Regions from separate parts of the Vibrio sp. 2132-1 genome, predicted to be linked through region 1. Evidence: predicted binding sites of a transcription regulator. Region 1 holds the regulator's gene; each other region holds the start of a gene.
The links. Region 1 encodes PurR, which represses purine synthesis genes. Its sites were predicted from a motif close to TNANGNAAACGTTTNCNTNA; they were not measured.
Positions count from the first base shown of each region.

Region 2: purL (phosphoribosylformylglycinamidine synthase) is a predicted target of PurR. The motif match lies at 4,022-4,041, and genes of this name have one in related genera.
Region 3: R8N47_RS05815 (phosphoribosylaminoimidazolesuccinocarboxamide synthase) is a predicted target of PurR. The motif match lies at 1,766-1,785, and genes of this name have one in related genera.

Region 1 covers NZ_JAWPON010000013.1:79,387-85,907, reverse strand. The annotation lists gene R8N47_RS15750 (alpha/beta fold hydrolase) at 1-76, shown strand, start outside; gene R8N47_RS15745 (DUF2007 domain-containing protein) at 108-428, opposite strand; gene R8N47_RS15740 (TVP38/TMEM64 family protein) at 449-1,135, opposite strand; gene R8N47_RS15735 (TfoX/Sxy family DNA transformation protein) at 1,250-1,840, opposite strand; cyclic di-GMP riboswitch class I at 1,957-2,046, opposite strand; gene purR (HTH-type transcriptional repressor PurR) at 2,334-3,338, opposite strand; gene torD (molecular chaperone TorD) at 3,807-4,454, opposite strand; gene torR (two-component system response regulator TorR) at 4,721-5,431, shown strand; gene elyC (envelope biogenesis factor ElyC) at 5,504-6,289, opposite strand; gene cmoM (tRNA uridine 5-oxyacetic acid(34) methyltransferase CmoM) at 6,404-6,521, shown strand, end outside.
Region 2 covers NZ_JAWPON010000012.1:74,161-80,681, forward strand. The annotation lists gene purL (phosphoribosylformylglycinamidine synthase) at 1-3,880, opposite strand, end outside; gene mltF (membrane-bound lytic murein transglycosylase MltF) at 4,180-5,757, shown strand; gene tadA (tRNA adenosine(34) deaminase TadA) at 6,331-6,521, opposite strand, start outside.
Region 3 covers NZ_JAWPON010000004.1:173,413-179,933, forward strand. The annotation lists gene R8N47_RS05800 (hypothetical protein) at 1-534, shown strand, start outside; gene R8N47_RS05805 (hypothetical protein) at 712-894, shown strand; gene R8N47_RS05810 (SulA-like leucine-rich domain-containing protein) at 1,306-1,698, shown strand; gene R8N47_RS05815 (phosphoribosylaminoimidazolesuccinocarboxamide synthase) at 1,902-3,005, shown strand; gene R8N47_RS05820 (alkaline phosphatase D family protein) at 3,084-4,757, opposite strand; gene R8N47_RS05825 (hypothetical protein) at 5,087-5,464, opposite strand; gene R8N47_RS05830 (helicase-related protein) at 5,753-6,521, opposite strand, start outside.

The sequences.
Region 1 (6,521 bases):
ATGCAATGTAGAGCGTCCAGAAGACTTCAATCAACACTCCATCGAGTTTATTAAACAGCAAGCTGTATGTGCTTAAAACTGAGTGCATCCACTGAATAGGAGAGCCGCTATAGCTCTCCTAGTTGATATCCACATTGCCAACATGCACCAAATTGCCCTTCGTTTATTTCATGACATTTTGGGCATTGCCAATCTTGATACTCATGCCTATCGGATTGTTTTCGATATGCTTTTACTATTTCTTCAGCTTTCATCTTTTGTGCAGTGTCAAAAAGCCACACATAAGGATCGGTATCATCACCAAACGGCAGTTCTCCTTTTAAGCCGAAAATACCTTCTCCACGAACTTCACAGTAAATTTGTTCCACTTTAAGCAGCTCACATACAATGTGTGCTTCTGCTGGGTTTTTAGCGATAAATATTTTCATCAAAATACCCACTTCACCAATTACGAGTTTTGCTGACTTGGTGTCGGCCTTACTTTATTCATAACCCATTTAGTGATGATTGGAAATAGTCCCAATAGCGCAAAAGACGCTAATACTGCGGGTGAAACAATGCCCGATAGGCTTTCAATTGTTGCTAATTGAGTACCTGCATTCAGATATACGGCTGTGCCTGGCAGCATACCTATTTGGCTAGTGAGATAAAATCTACCTACAGACATCGGCGTTAAGCCCATCAGTAAGTTGATTAGAAAGAAAGGGAATACAGGGATTAGACGCAAGGAAAATAGATAAAAAGCTCCGTCTTTTTCGACACCTTGATTAATTGCGTTGAGTTTATTTCCGAATTTGTTTTGTACCCAGTCACGCAATAAGTATCGGCTGCTCAAGAAGGCCAGTGTTGCCCCCATAGTGCTAGCGAAAGAAACCAGTAGCAAGCTTGTCCAAAAACCAAATAAGGCTGCACCAAGTAAGGTGACTACTGCCGCTCCTGGGATAGAAAAAGCGGTAATTGCAATGTAGGTAAAAAAGTAAATCGCAGCCGAGAATACAAAATTCTGATCGATGTATGTAGTTAGTGCTTCTTGTTGGGCTTTTGCATTCTCTAAGGTTAAATACTGGCCAAAGTTAATACCTAAAAAGACGATAGCCGCTAGTAGGATGAGACCTAATATCAGTTTCTTATTCATAATTTTGATTCCAATTTGGGATATATGTAATAAGACAGTAGGAAAACCGAAAAAATTTCACAAAAAAACCGCAGATTAGACTGCGGTTTTACAAGATAGTTTTTAGGCCGACTTTTATTGGAGGCCGTTCATCAACTCATCTCGGCGAGCTTGAGGTACCACACTCCAATGAGTGCCGTTGATAGCCCCTTCTAGTGCCCATAGCAACTCAATGTTGACGGTTGCAGAGTGCGTATCTCTTATCGCTTTATAGGCGTTAAGCGCACCTTCCTCTTCAAGCTTCTCTACGGATTCGATGCCGGCTTTTTTTAGCATGCGCTCGGTAGCCAGTCGTAAGTTAGGCAAATCTTTCAAACGGTTAGGCTTTGTACTTGCTTGCTGTTCTTTCTCAAGCTTTGCCTTTTTCAATGATTGATTCGCTACTTCGATTAAGCGTTCGCTTGATTCCCATAAATCGCTGGAAATAGCGTAGTACTTTGTAACGACTGGAAAGCCACGTTTTTTATAAACGTAAGGCTTTAGCCCTTGTTTCTCGAAGTCAGATGAAGTTTTTTGGTCTGCTCTGATATGAAGCTGATTGTTTACCACTAGTGCAAACATTGTTTCATCAGCGAATAGTCCGAAGCCACCAAACATTGAGCGCGACTTGATATTACCAAGTGCCTCAAATAGCTTCATAGAGTCTTTGAGTATCGGTTTATCCATGTTTTGTTATCTCGGTGTAATTAATATTACGCCACCAAAAGTCAGGTCCGAGAGAGTAGCAAACATGCGTAAAAACAATGTCATTACAGAGTAAAGTCATTGCTTACACACTTGCCATCGGTAACCCCGCTACCTTCCATATCGTAATATGGTTCAGGCCGGAGGCTTTGCGTCCCACTCTTTCGAATGGTTTGCCCTGTGCGTGACACAATGAGCATACTTCTTATATTGAATTAACATCACGGTTTAGCGTTAAAAGTGTGATTTCGGTTCAATAAAAATGATAGATTGAATGCTCTATTTTGCATATGGAAAGGTGCAAATTGGCCTTTGAAAAGGAGTTCTTAATATATATTACATTTATATAAAACAGGGAGTTAACGTTAGTCAATTGTTATTAGAGTGGTGTGAAGTATTAGAGAATGCTTAATTTTTCCAAAAAAATAAGCGCCCCTGTAGAGCGCTTATTTAACACGGTTAAATACAGTGAAATTTAGTTCATTTTTTTCACAGTATTTCGAATTACAAGCTCAGGTTGCATCTCGAAAATTCGTTTTTCGTGTTCTTTATCTTTGATACGCTCAAGTAGAATTTCGAATGCATTTTTACCAACACGACGTTTAGGTTGGTGGATAGTCGTTAGCGGTGGAGAGAAGTATTCCGCAAGCTCGATGTTGTCGTAGCCGATCACTGAAATATCTTCAGGAATTTTGATCCCGTTTTGTTGCAAGCGGCTCATTAGGCCTAGAGCCATTGTGTCGTTAAAACAGAATACCGCCGTCGGGCGCTTGTCCATTGCGGTAATTTTATCTGCAACTAATACGGCCGTATCACATTCAAAGTTACCTTCAAGGATCCAGTCTTCATTTACAGCTAGGTTCGCTTCGCTCATTGCGCGACGGAAACCTGCAATGCGCTCTTGGCAAGCAAGCTTTTCAAAATGACCGCTTAGACAAGCGATATCCGTATGACCATTGTCAATCAGATGTTTGGTTGCAATGTAGCCACCTTCTTCTGAGTTATCCATGATCTTGTCTGCTTGTGAGCTCTCTGGGCCCCAATCCATGACCACTTTAGGAATGTCCGCATGACGGTCAAGCATCTCTTTTAGTTCTTCGGTTAAGTCAGAACACATCACTAGGATGCCATCAACGCGCTTTTCAGCCAGCATACGAATGTAATCGCGTTGTTTTTCGTAAATCCCGCCTGTGTTACATAAAATCAGAGTATAGCCTTGGCGGTAACAGTAGCTCTCAACGCCATCAATCACTTCTGAGAAAAATAGGTTAGTTGATTGAGTTACTAACATGCCAATCGTACGAGTTGAGTTGCATTTTAGGCTGCGTGCAACGGCACTTGGCGCGTAATTCAGCTCGTCAACGGCTTTCATTACTTTTTCTTGCGTTGCTTCTGCAACGAAACGCGTTTTATTGATAACGTGCGAAACTGTCGTAGTGGAAACGCCGGCTAAGCGAGCAACGTCTTTTATCGTGGCCATAAATGGTGTCCTGTATCGAGCTACTGAAATATGTCGTATTGGATGTACCTGATGCTCTAATGGTTTCACACCTAGCAATATAAAATTGGCGCTAAGTGTCTCGGCAGCGGTTGATCCAAGTGCGACAAAAGGGTACGTAGCAGCATCGGTCGATGAATTTTATCTTTTTTCTATCTGATGAGAAATTGCCATCAACCTGTTAAGAAAACACAAAAACCGCTATATTTCAGCGGTTTACATATAAATCATATTTAATCGTTTGCGCTCACATTTTAGCCCTATGTGAACTGACTAGCAATGTTTTCAGCAAGAGATTTGTGTATTTGAAGTCACATTTTGACTGCTAAATAACCAAGCGTCTTTGCGCTAAGTTAAGGCAAACGAATATTATACCCAAGTTACTTACAATTGGTCACTTTCAGGCATACAGGAAGCCCGATAGGCAGGCTCCCTAAAAATAGGCGGCAATTATTCACCAAGAAGGTAGGCGCTGTCTAGTTTACAAAATGCAACTAATAGTTTCGCGACACTCGAGTAAAATCCAAATTCGTCGAATTGTTTACATTTGTCTGAAAACTGAGGTAACCAAGACATCAATTGTTGCTGGATAAAGTCGTTTTGTTTAACGAAGGCTTCTTCCATGTGTTTTTCTTGTTCAAGCTCGTTTGAGCGGATAATCATGTTCCCGAGAAAGTCGAGCTCAACGGCTAAGTGATCCGCAGGTTCCTTTAGGTTTTCGTCTACTTGAACGCCAAATTCAGCCATCAACTTTTCCATTTCCTCAGCTGGCTTGTCATTCAGTAAACCTGATTCACCAATGTACATGGATGCGTAAGGAAGAGCGCCGTATTTTTCTGTCTTCAAAAACAGTTCACAAAAGTCAGCTGCAAGCTCTAGTTGTGCATCTTCACGATCTTGTAACCGATTCAGCGCATCAACTAGGCTATCAACGGCTGGTTTTAGCGACTCATTTTCACCTAAACCTGCGAGAAAACTGCGAATTTCAACACTGTGATAGGCTTCCAATTCTTTCTCTGTTAGTTCTTTTGCGAACAAGCTCGAAAACCACCAGTAAATTTCAGCGCGTTTTTCATTAAAAGCTTTCACTTCTTGCATTTTGGGCTCCTGAATGATGCTTCAAGTCATGCATCACAAAGTCAATTAGGGATATCCCCTAAGTGTAATCAATTAAAATGAATAGCAGTAACTATAATTGTTATGTTTTATGGTCAAAAATGACCGTTTATTAATAGCAATGGGCAAGCTTGTTTTGAATCAATAAAAACGCTAAATCTTGCGTTTTAATGTATCTATGACTAGAAATGTTACTAGTTATGAATAGAATACGTCTTGGATAATAAGAAGACAGAAAAGTGGTGTAAATGAGCTATCACGTATTAGTCGTAGAAGATGATGTTGTAACTCGTAGTAAGCTTGCGGGATATTTCCAAAATGAGGGCTACCAAGTCAGCGAAGCAGAGAGTGGCGCAGAAATGCGTGAAGTTTTGCAAGCGGGCGATGTAGACCTGATCATGCTGGATATTAACCTGCCTGGTGAAGACGGCCTGATGCTTACTCGTGAGTTACGTAGCCAATCGGATATTGGTATCATATTAGTAACAGGACGCACGGATAGCATTGATAAAATCGTAGGCCTAGAAATGGGTGCTGACGATTATGTGACAAAACCTTTTGAACTGAGAGAGCTGTTAGTTCGCGTTAAAAACTTGCTGTGGCGTATTTCAGCAGCGCGCAGTGGCAGCTCGAAAGCGAATGAAACCAGTGAAGAGCACATTGTGCGCTTTGGGGAGTGGACATTCGACATTCAACGTCGCGCACTTAGCCGCAACGGTGAGCCAGTAAAACTAACTAAAGCAGAGTATGAACTTTTGGTGGCATTATCGTCTTATCCTAACCAGGTGTTAAGTCGTGAGCGTATTTTGAACATGATCAGCCATCGAGTGGATGCGCCGAATGACCGCACCATTGATGTTCTTATTCGACGTATGCGCGCAAAAATGGAGTTCGATCCTAAGAACCCACAGATTTTTGTAACGGTACACGGCGAAGGCTATATGTTTGCTGGTGACTAGTTGGAACATAACTCAATCGTAAAAAGAAAAAGGAGAGCTTCGGCTCTCCTTTTTTGTGGCTTCAAGATAATACTAGTTTGCTTCAACCATTGGTGTTTGGCCGACAGTATCACGCAACCTTTGCCAAATACTGCCCAAGTACTCATGCCAATAAAGCTCTGTTTGTTCTAAGTAACGCGCTTTAGGTGAGTATTTATCCCAAGGTTGACTTATCTCGCTAATAGCTAAGAAGTTGGTCGGGGCTGGGATTGGTTTAATGCCTGCTGCGTTGAACTCATACAATGCACGGCTCATGTGACTCGCAGAAGTGACTAACACAATCTCCTTTTGTTGAACGAATGCAGCCGCTTGACGCGCCTCTTCCCACGTATCTTTCGCATCTTCTAATAAAATGATATCGGATTTCGCGACTCCCAACGCAAGGGCAACGTTCGCCATCATTCGCGCGTGGCTAATTTCAGATCCGCCAGCATAGCCGGATAAGATTAATTTCGCGCCTGGATACATTCTTAAAATACGAATGCCCTCAGTTAAGCGCATTAATGCTGCACGGCTTAACTGCGAGGTGGGTGGAATTTCGTCATCGATAACATGACCATTCCCTAAAACCATCACGTAGTCGATGGTGCCAGAAACTGGCAAAAAGGCTTTATGCTCTCGCTCTAACGGCATAAGAAGCTTGGTTGAAACAGGTTGGAAGGCAACAAGAAAAATGCCAACAAAAGAGAATAGAACAACGAAGCAGCCAGTTTTACGTTTTGTAGTAAAACTAATGAGAGCAAGACCCAACAAGCCTATCAGCAGCAATGCCGGAAGGGGCATAAGCATGGCTGACACTACTTTTTTCAGCTCAAACATACATAAATAGTCCGAAAAAACATCAATTGATAATAAAAATGAGGGTATCCCTCTTTATTCCTGCTTTCCTTGTGCCAGAATAGCGGCACAATCCGTTATGATAACTCAGCAGAAGTGACAGAAGACCGCAATTTCGACGATATCGCCCACAAATTTGCAAAAAATATTTACGGCTCCGATAAAGGGGAGATCCGCCAAATCATTGTGTGGGAAGATTTTCTACAGATTCTAA
Region 2 (6,521 bases), on a different contig from region 1:
TACGGGCATTTTGGAACATACGCATCCAAGCGCCATTTTCACCCCAACCTTCCGGAGCCCAAGAATTTGCAACTGTGCGGAATACGCGCTCTGGGTGAGGCATCATGATAGTTACGCGACCGTCTGCTGTTGTTAAACCGGTAATCGCGTTTGGCGAACCATTCGGGTTGTTCGGGTATTGTTGTGTTGGGTTACCGAGGTTATCCACGTAACGAACCGCAACCGTACCTGATGCCTCAATCGCTGCTAGGTGCTCTGCATCACGTACTTCTACACGCCCTTCACCGTGGGAAACCGCGATTGGCATGCGCGAACCAGCCATTCCGTCGAAGAATACAGAGTCAGATTTCTGAACTTCAACTAGACTAAAGCGCGCTTCAAAACGCTCAGATTCGTTGCGCACAAAACGTGGCCACAAGTCTGCACCTGGGATCAGCTCTTTCAGGTTTGATAGCATCTGACAACCGTTACATACACCTAAAGAGAACGTCTCTTCACGGTTGAAGAAGGCTTGGAACTGTTCACGAGCTTGTGCGTTAAACAGGATAGACTTAGCCCAACCTTCACCCGCACCTAGTACGTCGCCGTAAGAAAAGCCACCACAAGCTACTAGGCCATGGTATTCATCCAGTACCGCTTGGCCCGTTAGGATATCGCTCATATGGATGTCGGTTGCTTCAAAACCAGCTCGGTCAAACGCTGCTGCCATTTCGACGTGGGAGTTAACGCCCTGCTCACGTAGGATTGCCATCTTAGGTTTAGCACCTTTCGCAATGTACGGTGCTGCAACGTCTTCATTTACGTCGAAGCTGAGCTTAACGTTTAGACCAGGGTCAGAGTTGTCTTTCTTAGCTTCGTGCTCTTGGTCTGCACACGCAGGGTTATCACGTAGACCTTGCATCTTATGCGTTGTTTCAGCCCAGATAACGCGTAGTTCGGTACGTGAACGTTCAAGCACAACTGCATCACCAGAAGTGATAACAAAGTCGTCTGAAGCTTCAACAGAACCAATCACATGTGAGCATGCCTCTAAGCCGTTTGCCGCCAGAGTAGATAGAACTGAATCTAGATCATCATTCTTAACTTGAACAACCGCACCTAGCTCTTCGTTAAATAGAACGGCTAGCGCATCATCACCCAGCTCTGCGATGTTCGCTTTTACGCCACAGTGACCCGCGAATGCCATCTCAGCCAGTGTAACAAACAGACCGCCGTCGCCTTTATCGTGGTAAGCCACTAGCTTGTCATCACGTACTAACGCTTGCATTGCATCAAAGAAGCCTTTTAGCTGCTCTGCATTATCTACGTCAGCAGGTTTGTCACCCAGCTGTTTGTATACTTGTGCCAATGCTGTCGCACCTAAGCGGTTTTTGCCGTTACCCAAGTCAACAAGAACTAGAGAAGTATTTCCTTTGTCAGTGCGTAGTTGAGGAGTCACGGTCTTACGTACGTCTTCCACACGACCAAATGCCGTGATAACTAGCGACAGTGGAGAAGTAACTTCTTTGCTCTCGCCGTTTTCTTCCCACTTGGTTTTCATCGACATGGAGTCTTTACCAACTGGGATAGTCAAACCTAAAGCAGGACACAGTTCTTCACCCACCGCTTTCACTGCTTCGTAAAGACCCGCATCTTCACCTGGGTGACCCGCTGGAGACATCCAGTTCGCAGACAGTTTAATGTGTTTAATATCACCGATGTCTGTTGCCGCAATGTTCGTTAGTGACTCACCAACTGCTAGGCGAGCCGATGCACCAAAGTCTAGTAATGCCACTGGCGTGCGCTCACCCATCGACATTGCTTCGCCATGGTAAGTGTCGTAGCTTGCCGCTGTTACTGCGCAGTTTGCTACTGGTACCTGCCAAGGACCAACCATTTGATCACGAGCAACCAGACCCGTTACTGTTCGGTCACCGATAGTAATTAGGAATGTTTTTTCTGCAACAGCAGGAAGACGAAGTACGCGATCCACCGCTTCATTAAGCTCAATACCATCACGAACAATGGCAGGGCTTTCCACTTTTAGTGTGGTTGCGTCGCGGTGCATCTTCGGTGGCTTACCAAGCAGGATATCCATTGGCATATCGATCGGCGTATTGTCGAAGTGAGAATCTTCTAGCGTTAGATGACGCTCTTCTGTCGCTACACCCACCACTGCATACGGTGCGCGTTCACGCTTACAGATTGCGTCGAATGCTTCCATGTTTTCTGGCGCTACCGCTAGAACGTAACGTTCCTGTGATTCGTTACACCAGATTTCCAGTGGGCTCATGCCCGGCTCATCGTTTGGTACATCGCGTAATTGGAACTTACCGCCACGCTCACCGTCGTCGACAAGTTCAGGCAATGCGTTAGAGATACCGCCTGCACCCACATCGTGGATAAATGCGATTGGGTTGTCGTCGCCTAACTGCCAACAACGGTCGATCACTTCCTGACAGCGACGTTCCATCTCTGGGTTTTCACGCTGTACTGAAGCGAAGTCCAGATCTTCTGCTGACTGACCAGATGCCATTGAGGACGCCGCGCCACCACCAAGACCGATGTTCATTGCCGGACCACCAAGTACGATTAGGCTCGCACCCACTGGAATCTCTTTCTTCTGTACGTGTTCATCTCGGATGTTACCCATACCACCAGCAATCATGATTGGTTTGTGGTAACCACGAATTTCTTCACCCGCATGAGAAGTGACTTTTTCTTCGTAAGTACGGAAGTAACCCAATAGATTTGGACGACCAAATTCGTTGTTGAATGCCGCGCCTCCTAGAGGACCTTCAAGCATGATGTCTAACGCATTTACAATACGACCCGGCTTGCCGAAGTCGGTTTCCCATGGCTGTTCAAAACCAGGAATACGTAAGTTAGAGGTTGTAAAACCAACCAGACCCGCTTTTGGCTTACCGCCGATACCCGTCGCGCCTTCGTCACGGATTTCACCGCCTGAGCCAGTCGATGCGCCCGGCCACGGAGAGATTGCCGTTGGGTGGTTGTGCGTTTCTACCTTCATCAAGATGTGCGTATCTTCATGGTGGTATGTGTATTGACGGGATTTAGGGTCAGGGAAGAAACGCCCCGCTTTAGAACCTGTCATAACGGCTGCGTTGTCTTTGTATGCAGACAGCACATAGTCAGGTGTCGTTTCAAAAGTGTTTTTGATCATTTTGAACAAAGACTTAGGTTGATCTACCCCGTCGATAGTCCAATCTGCGTTAAAAATTTTGTGGCGACAATGCTCTGAGTTCGCCTGAGCAAACATCATCAATTCAATGTCGTTTGGGTTACGCCCAAGCTTAGTAAAGTTCTCTACCAAGTAATCAATTTCATCTTCTGCGAGTGCCAAGCCAAGGGAAACGTTTGCCTCTTCAAGCGCAAGACGACCGCCAGCTAAGATATCAACATGTGCGACAGGCTTAGGCTCTGCAACAGTAAATAATGCTGATGCGGCTTCAAATGCTGTGAATACTGTTTCCATCATGCGGTCGTGAATTAACGCTTTAACAGCGTCAGCTTGAGCTTCTGATAGAACAACTGAAGATTCGACATAATAAGCCGTACCACGCTCTAGACGTTTCACTTTATCCAGACCACAGTTAACAGCGATATCGGTAGATTTAGAAGACCAAGGCGAGATAGTGCCAGGACGAGGCGTGACAAGAAGTAGAAGACCTTCAGGCTCATGCTCTTCGATGGTTGGGCCGTAAGTTAGTAACTTTTCAAGTTTTTCTAACTCTTGGTCATCAAGGTCTGACTTTAGATCGGCAAAGTGCATAAACTCGGCATAAATACCAGTTACAGGCAGATCTTGTTCACGACAAAGTTCCAGTAGTTTATTAACACGAAACTCAGAAAGAGCTGGGGAGCCACGCAAAATTCTCATGTGCTTAGGTCTCTTATGCAATTGATTAAGGTGATATTGGAATAAATTCAGACACTTAAAATAAGCCCTGTCGAACCTATGCCGATTCCACCTCGTCATTGCGAGCGCATTATATAGTAATTGTTTTTGTGATGTAACACCAAAAGCAACCGTTTGCGTCATTTTTTTTGTCAAATTTGAATTACAACTAAAATGTCGATAAAACACACAATGTCACGTTATAAGTGTGTGATTCACTTTGCCCCATGAGCTCGCTTTGATATAAAGGCAAATAGAAATTTTCCAAGATGTACCTATTAATGCAAATAAGTCACTTCAACCGGCTCAAGCGCAGTGCTCTAATTTTAGTTTCTGTTCTTTTGCTCTCTGCTTGCCAGATTGAGTCGGAGCCCAAAAGTGAATTTGAAAAAATTCAAGAACGTGGTGTGCTTCGTGTTGGCACGCTAAACAATCAGCTTTCCTACTACATAGGACCCGATGGTCCCGCAGGGTTGGATTACGAATTGGCGCGTCAGTTTGCGGAGCAGCTCGGCGTCAAACTCGAGATTAAACCAGCCTTTCGCCAGGCTGAGCTTTTTCCTGCTCTTAAGAAAGGAGATATCGATATCATCGCTACGGGTTTAAATCAAACGTCACAAGCAGTCAAACGATTTAGACCAGGCCCTGCCTATTATTATGTAAGCCAACAAGTGGTATATAAAAAAGGGCAACTTCGACCACGTGATATCGAACAACTCATTGAATACCAAGCCTCGAAAGACGACGAGTCCGACGAAGATACAAATGCAGGAGCGCAAACATTAAAGATCGTTGAACAATCGCAATATGTTCCGACCCTAACAGCGTTAAAGAAGCAGTATCCAGAACTTCAGTTTGAAATTGTTGGTGATGCTGACACGAAAGACTTACTCAAATACGTATCGACGGGTGAGTTACGTTTTACTGTGACTGATTCGGTGGAACTTTCCCTAGCTCAACGCCTTTACCCCGATCTTGCGCTCGCATTTGAACTTACAGAAGATCAACCAGTGTCTTGGTTTACTCGACGTTCTGAAGACGAAAGTTTGTATGCGATGCTGATAGAGTTTTTCGGTAACATCAAACAATCAGGAGAACTGTCCACCCTCGAAGAAAAGTACATTGGTCATATTGAGGCATTTGATTACGTTGATACTCGCGCATTCATTCGAGCTCTGGATGACAAATTGCCTAAGTGGGCACCTTTATTCCAAAAGTACAGCGAAGAGTTCGACTGGCGCTTAATTGCAGCATTGGCGTATCAAGAGTCACACTGGAAACCAACAGCAAAATCGCCAACGGGTGTTAGGGGGATGATGATGCTGACTCTGCCAACGGCGAAAAGCGTCGGGGTAACAAACCGTTTAGACCCTGAGCAATCTGTTCGTGGTGGTGTCGAGTACTTACGTCGCATTGTAGGTCGCGTGCCTGATAGCATCAACGAGCATGAAAAAATATGGTTTGCGTTAGCTTCATACAATATTGGTTACGGCCACATGATGGACGCACGACGACTCACCAAAGCACAAGGTGGCGATCCGAACGCTTGGGCCGATGTAAAAGACAGGCTGCCTTTACTTCGTCAGAAGCGCTATTACAGCCAAACTCGCTATGGGTACGCCAGAGGCGATGAAGCGCGTAATTACGTAGAAAATATTCGACGTTACTACCAATCCATCATTGGTCATGTCAGCCAACAGCCAGCGATTGATGAGAATAGCGATGACTTGCAAGTGATTCCGCCGCTCAACCCCGACATTTTGATATCGGGCGCAGTAGAGACCGTCGTAGAACAAGTCTCTGGCGCTTCTGACGTCACGGTTGAAGAAGACACCGAACAAGAAAGCATTGAAGAATAAACCCGCGGTAAACTAAAAAATGACGAGCCTATGAAGCTCGTCATTTTTGTTGAGTCCTAACGAAAACTTATCTAGAATCCAATATTCTGAGTGACACCAACCACACTCAACCATTCCTTTGGTTGGTCGCCTTTTCTTCATCGTTAGTAAAACTGATTGCTTTGTAACCACATGGTTTAGCTCACTTGATGAAGCGGCGCCTTCGGCTACACTCTGCCGAAATAACGTCACTCCTATTATTAAGCATCGTATTGAAATTGTTTGCTGGCTCTGTGCAATGCAGAAGTCAAATGAAGAACGTTTAAACCATACAATGTTTAGTGCGATTATCGAGCCTATTGCCAAGCATCGATGAGCCGCACTTTACTGGTATAAGTCTTGTCTGCAGGAGGTTTTGAATATGAGAAGACGTAGAGTGCAGTCAAAGCGTTTAAATAACACAGTAGCTGCTATCCGACGTAAACGTAAACTGACATGTATGAAAAAGAAAGTAAGTTCACGTAATCGTGTTTTTGTACATTTAGTCAATCACTAGTGCGTCCAAGCAAACATCTACCACGTTGTAGGTGTTTGCTAGCCCTCACCACTCCTACTACCTTGTTCGCTCTCTCCATTTTCTAATGCTTTTTGTGCTTGCTTCTTCGCTTTAATTTCCTTTCGGCGGCGCTTAAAAAACGCTTGTAGCTGAGTACGGCACTCATCTTCTAGCAGCCCCTTTTCAATTAAGGCGTAATGGTAAGCGGCTTGACTTTCAAACAAATTAA
Region 3 (6,521 bases), on a different contig from region 1:
CGCTTCAACCAACTACGAGCTAAACAAGTCTCGCAAATAAAGTCGCTCGATAAAAAAGCAGAGCAAACACAAGAAGAGAAAAGCACAGTTGCAAACCCCAAAGTAAAACACTCGCAGTTTCTATGGCTGATTTGGCTAGCGGCGATCCTCATCATCAGCGGCTTAAGTTTCCTCGTGATCAAAAAACTCAAGCAGAATAGAAAAGCGCGTGAAGCCAAAGAGGAAAGCCAAAATCAACGAATGGCGGAAAAAATAAAAGAGCTAGAGTTTACGAACAAGCAACTGAAGCGTCAGTTAGAGAAACTATTCAGAGAATTTAAGAAATCCAAAACTCAGGCAGAAAACCATAAGCTAAGCGTCGCGTGTGCTATGTTTGGCTACACACCACAAACCATCCCTGATTTACAGGCAATCAAGCTACGCTATAGACAGTTATCAAAGCTTTATCATCCTGACACAAGGGGCAGTGAAGAAGAAATGAAGCGACTCAATCATGCCTTTAAGCTCGTTTCACAAAATGTTACAAAACAGTAAAAATAGGTCAGGATACTTTGGCTGCCATGCTTTTATTCCCATATAATCAAACACCGCAATCGATCTCCCTCTCAAAGAAATTAACAGACATTTAACTTAAGTCGCGCTTTTATGCCATAATGCCCGGCGCAAAATAACACCTAACGACTCAAATTAATCTAGGTGGGGAGAAAATCAATGTTCACTGAAGAAGGCACCTGTGATTGGTGTAAAAAACCTAGTCTTGTAACTCGTCACGATTATTTAGATGGCAAGCACCATTACTCATGTAAAGCTTGTTACGACATGGCAAAAATCGACGTGCGCCTATTTAACCAAGGCGAATTGCAAATGCGCGAACGCTTGCAACGAGCGAGCTAAGCAAGACGGAATCAATGGAACTGATTTTCAAAGGCGCCTTTTAAGGCGCTTTTTTGATCGGCCAAGCCCTATTTCCAATCTCTATCTCGTATTCCCTCCTATCTTACATAGCACGTCGCATCGGTTATCAGCCCTCTCCCACTGTATACAAACCATTGTCCGTGAAAAACACCTGTATATACAGTAGTAAACCCCTGTATGTCTCTCGTCCAGTTTTCTACTCACCTCACATTTTTAAATTGATGTTAGACATATCAAAAATGAAAAACAACCACATAAATTCAATCACTTAGAATCAAATCCTTTTATTTCCTTCTCAAAAAACCGCAAATAACTTTTGAGAAACTGGTTGATCAGGTCACCAAAACAAACTACTGTATACACATACAGCATGTATAAAGGAACAGTAAGATGCAGTTACAAAGTCAATCTCATACATACTCTCGTTACAACGTATTGGCACAAGCAACTAAGCCCATGGCCGTTTCGGATCAGCTTCTATCTAAGCTGGCTGTTTTATCGCAGCAGAAACAATGGATTTTGTTTACAGCAGACTGCCCTCGTCCAGACTTTGAACAACTCACTGCTTCTAATATTTGCTGTAAAAACGTTATTCAAATGAAGCCCTCTCAACAGCTTTCAGAAGTCGAGATCGTGATAAAAGCCATCCGCTCAGGCAATGCCAGTGCTGTTGTCGCATCCAATAAAATTGCACTTATGAATCAATCTATGTTGCGCGACATGGCGCAGCGCTATCAGTGTGAAGTCTTTTTCGTCGAAGGCAGAGTTAATAAGTACCACTAATAAGTTCGACGTTATCCATCCTGCATCTCGCCTCCTTTTTAAGGGGGCTTTTTTTGTATTAAAGAAAACAGGCAAACGTTTGCTTTTTCTCTGGCGAGTTAAAATAGTTCTGGTATGATGCCCACATTCGATTTATTCAGCGCCCACATTTTGCTGAATATCTTCTCTTTCTGACGTTTGATTAAGATGATAGGAATGTCGCAATGAGCCTTGCTAATCAAGTACTTGCCGTCAATGACGACCTGCCAATTCGCACCCATAAACCCGTTCATAGTGGAAAAGTTCGTTCAGTTTACTGGTTAACTGAAGAAGACAGCGCCCGACTGATCAAAGAAAAAGGATACAATGTCGCTCCAGATGCGCCCTTGGCTATCATGGTGATTAGCGACCGAATCTCTGCATTCGATTGTATTTGGCATGCTGAAGGTGGTCTTAATGGTGTCCCGGGTAAAGGGGCTGCGCTTAATGCGATTTCTAATCACTGGTTCAAACTGTTCAAAGAAAATGGCTTAGCAGATAGCCATATTCTAGACATTCCTCACCCTTTTGTTTGGATTGTACAAAAAGCCAAACCGGTAAAAATCGAAGCCATCTGCCGCAAATACATCACGGGTTCGATGTGGCGCGCTTACGCAAATGGCGAGCGCGAGTTTTGTGGAATCCAACTTCCTGAAGGGTTAGAAAAAGACAAAGCACTGCCAGAGTTGCTAATGACCCCATCCACAAAAGGCATTCTAAAAGGCATTCCCGGTGTGCCAGAAGCGGATGACGTTAATATTACTCGTCAAAATATCGTAGACAACTACGAAGCATTTAACTTCTCAAGTGCGGACGATATCGCACTCTACGAAAAACTGCTGAAAGACGGCTTTAACGTTATCAGCCAAGCATTAGAAGCAATTGACCAAATCTTTGTCGATACCAAATTCGAATTTGGTTATGTTCATGATGCTGCTGGCAATGAAAAGCTGATTTACATGGATGAAGTGGGTACACCAGACTCATCTCGTATATGGGATGCTAAAGAGTACCAAGCAGGTCACATCGTAGAGAACTCAAAAGAAGGTTTCCGCCAGTTCCTACTTAACCACTTCCCTGACCCAGATATCTTGCTAAATAAAGAACGTATGCCAGAGCGTGAAGCACTCGCTCGTGATAATGCTTTACCCGTCGAATCTTTGATGGCGATTTCGAGCACCTACATTGGTATTGCCGAGAAGATTACAGGCAAGCCGATTCATTTGAGTGAGAATCCGAAAGCGGAAATCATCGAGGTTCTGAGCAAAGAATACGGATTGATTGACTAGCACTGTCGCTAGATTGCTAAACGCTTTCCAATAAAAAGTCCGCACTAGCTTGCGGACTTTTTTCGTATTAGGCTCAGTTTAGCCGATATTTAACGTAGTACCATCAGTTGTGGAGGCTGACTTGGTCGTCACCTGATATGTTTTGTCTTTAATCGTTGATACGAAATACCAGGTCGACTCTGCTTTGTCGGGCGTAAAAGTAACGCGCATAAAGCCACGCTGCTTGATATCTGCCCACTGTAATTCTGACACTAAGTGCGGCAACGTGTATTCCATTTGAGCGATCGCAACAGGATCTAACGCTAGGTAGGCCTCTAGCCCAGGGGAACTCACCGAGCTAGTTGCAAACTCTATCCCGATAGGATGCTTAGATACGTCTTTAAGCTCACTTGCCCATGCGTTGTGCGTATCTCCTGCCAAGCAGACAAATTTACCACTGTTGGCTTTGGCCAGTTGATAAACTTTCTCTCGCTCAACGTAGTAACCATCCCATGCATCTAGGTTATACGGGAGAGAAATGGTATCTGAACTTGGGTCAGAGAGGTAACCCGTAATCGCAGAGTTTACTGCTAATAACGCCTCTGTTTTTTGTTCTTCAGTGGCAGTAAACAATTGAAACATCGCGGTCATAACCGAACTTGGCAACTCCATACGAGACATTAACACTTGTTGCCCTAGCACATTCCAAGTTGCGTCGTGCGTACTGAACGCATCCATCAGCCAAGCGAGTTGGTCAGCGCCTAACAGCTCTCGGTCTTCGCTGCGCGACTGAGCAACTAAACCGCCAATCGCTTCCATCGTTGGAGAGCTGAGCGAGAAATAATCCAACGGTTTATCACGCCCCACAAGTCGCGTGTCGAGCATCATCAAATTGACTAGACTTCCAAACGAAAACTGACGGTAAATCAGCATGTTTGAGAAAGTGTTTTCACGAACGGGCAACCATTCTGTCCACGCGGCAGCCGCAGCTGGACGACGATCATTAAAACTGCCTTCCTCTTCTTGATGGTTTTCCGCACCATTTTTCCAACTATCATTTGCAAGCTCATGGTCATCCCAGACTGCAATCATTGGTAGGCTCGCATGTAACGCTTGCAGATCAGCATCTTGGCGATATTGCGCATACCGTTTTCGGTAATCATCTAAGGTAATGCATTCAGTGCCTTTGCTTGGCTCTCGCCCTAGTGCCTCAGCATCTTCACTAGCGTAGCCACCAGCCCCATACTCATAAATGTAATCACCGAGATGAAGTACCACATCAAACGGTTCTTGCTCATGTTGATTTAAGATCTCTCGATACACATGGAAATAACCAGCAGGATAGTTTGCACAAGAAACAACGGCCATGGATGCCTTTTCTACACCACCCTCTGGTAATGTTTGAGTTTGCCCGACTTCGCTAGTGACATCTCCAACCATGAATCGATAGTAATAGTGAGAATTTGCGTTGAGGTTTTGAACATCAACTTTTACCGTAAAATCTCGGCTCGTATCTGTAGCGAAAGTGCCACTTTGTACGATATCAGTAAAAATTTCGTTAGATGAAACTTGCCAGCTTACATCTGCGTAGCTTGCTGAGGTCGTAACACGAGTCCAAATGATTACTTGTGTTTGAGTAGGATCTCCACTCGCCACTCCGTGCTCAAAGGTAACCGCAACAGATTCACTAGCATCGCTACCACAGCCCACCAGCCCGGTAACAATCGCCGTTGAAGAGGCAGCTTTCATAAAGTCTCGACGAGACAAAGACATATTGACTTCCTTTCTTATTGTGTTTGTTTTTATGCCCAAATGACGTGGTGACTCAATCATCCTTGTGTGCCAATAAGGGACGTTAATTCGAACTTACAGTACCAACCACTTAGTCGGTAATTTGTCCTAAAAACACAAAGTTAGAAGCTAGTTATGACAATTGCATTTCCAAACGTTACATTTTTGTTAATTTAAGTGCAAATACTCTATATTCATCACACTTCCAAGACCTGTGACAAAAACCTCAAAATAAAAAAGCGACCTACTTTGAGGTCGCTTTTCATTGCACTATTGTTAAGTGGTACATCGATGAAGTGGAAATGCTCAGCCTAAAACTTGATGTTAAGGACATCTTGTTCTGACGTATCCACCTTCAACTGACTGCGAGATTCTATGTACTCGATTTGCTGAACATCGAGCGAATATGGCATAACGACTCGCAATTCATTGATCCCTTCATGTTTAGCTAGCTGGGTTAAGCGGACCAAATTGGATTCATCACTTTTACGAGAAGACATCGATTTTAATGCGGCATCCCACAACCGATCTTCAGGCTTGCTCAATTCCGCAATGTTCTGTTTCCACATCAAACCGAAAATAGGCGCGATGGTGGCAAATGCCTCTAAAAAGGTCCATTTCTTACTACCTGTCGCTCCTAAAAAGCTAGTGTAGTCGAATTCAATGCACGTCTTTCCTTGTTGATCCATTCTATGCCCCCGACACTCGAAAATGAGATATACCAAATATCGTTCAACTGTTTTGATATAGCAATGGGATATAAAACATTCGTCTTTTATGCCTTAATTTACATACAAAAGGAAATATTAAAACCAGCTTTGTAACAACTGATGTACAGCTTCGCCATATATAAGCATTCAATTGATTAATATTTCAATTAAGAAACTAAAAACAACACGCAAGTAACGCTATCAATATGAAATCATTATAGATTCACCAAGAAAATATCAATTCTTGTCACAACGTCATCCGCCGACCTACTTTACATCAATCACTCGACTGGCCTTTTTATACTGTATCTTCCAACCAGCCCAACGTGGCAGCTCCCAACGCTTCGGGTCCCCCTTACGGTTTCCCTCTCGATAAACGACCTGTACCAGCTTGCGAGACGCGTAATACTCAACATCCAGTTGGAGTTCTGGCAGCGAAAGTTCTAAAGGGTACTGCTCCGTGAAATCGTCGTATTCCCATTCTGGAACACCGTTAAATGTTAAGTCTTCCGGTTCAAACAACGCCATATCATCGACATTTTCAACGCCTAATGTTTCCAACTGATCCTTTAACCAGCTAGAAAATGTCAAGGAGGCCAAGTCGTTAACCTCTTCTCCTTCGACATTAAGGCCCAATGCGTTGTAGAGTTTCCAGTGTTGGATTTGTTGTTTTCTTTGAGAAGCAAATCCTGGTAACAGTGTCTCGTCTTCTATCATTTCGACAATAGACTGAACAGCAACATCACCTTTTAACGCTTGATGTTCAGTACAGATTGTTCGTCCGGCGTAGACCAAATGCATCGTTGCTCTTGGGGTCTCCTCTTCATAATTCGTCTCACCTTGTTGCCACTCCCCTAGCTCAAGTTCGCGTAATAATGTCAGCGGGATAGGCATCATAACCGATGCGAGGTTCAGTGTTTGCTTAACGCCTCGTCCTGGCACGCTATGGCTATCTAGCACGATGGCCGCTTCTTCTTTATCAGGAAAGCGGCTGTTACGCCCAACCAGCATCTCGACTACGCCATTTCCTAGAGCA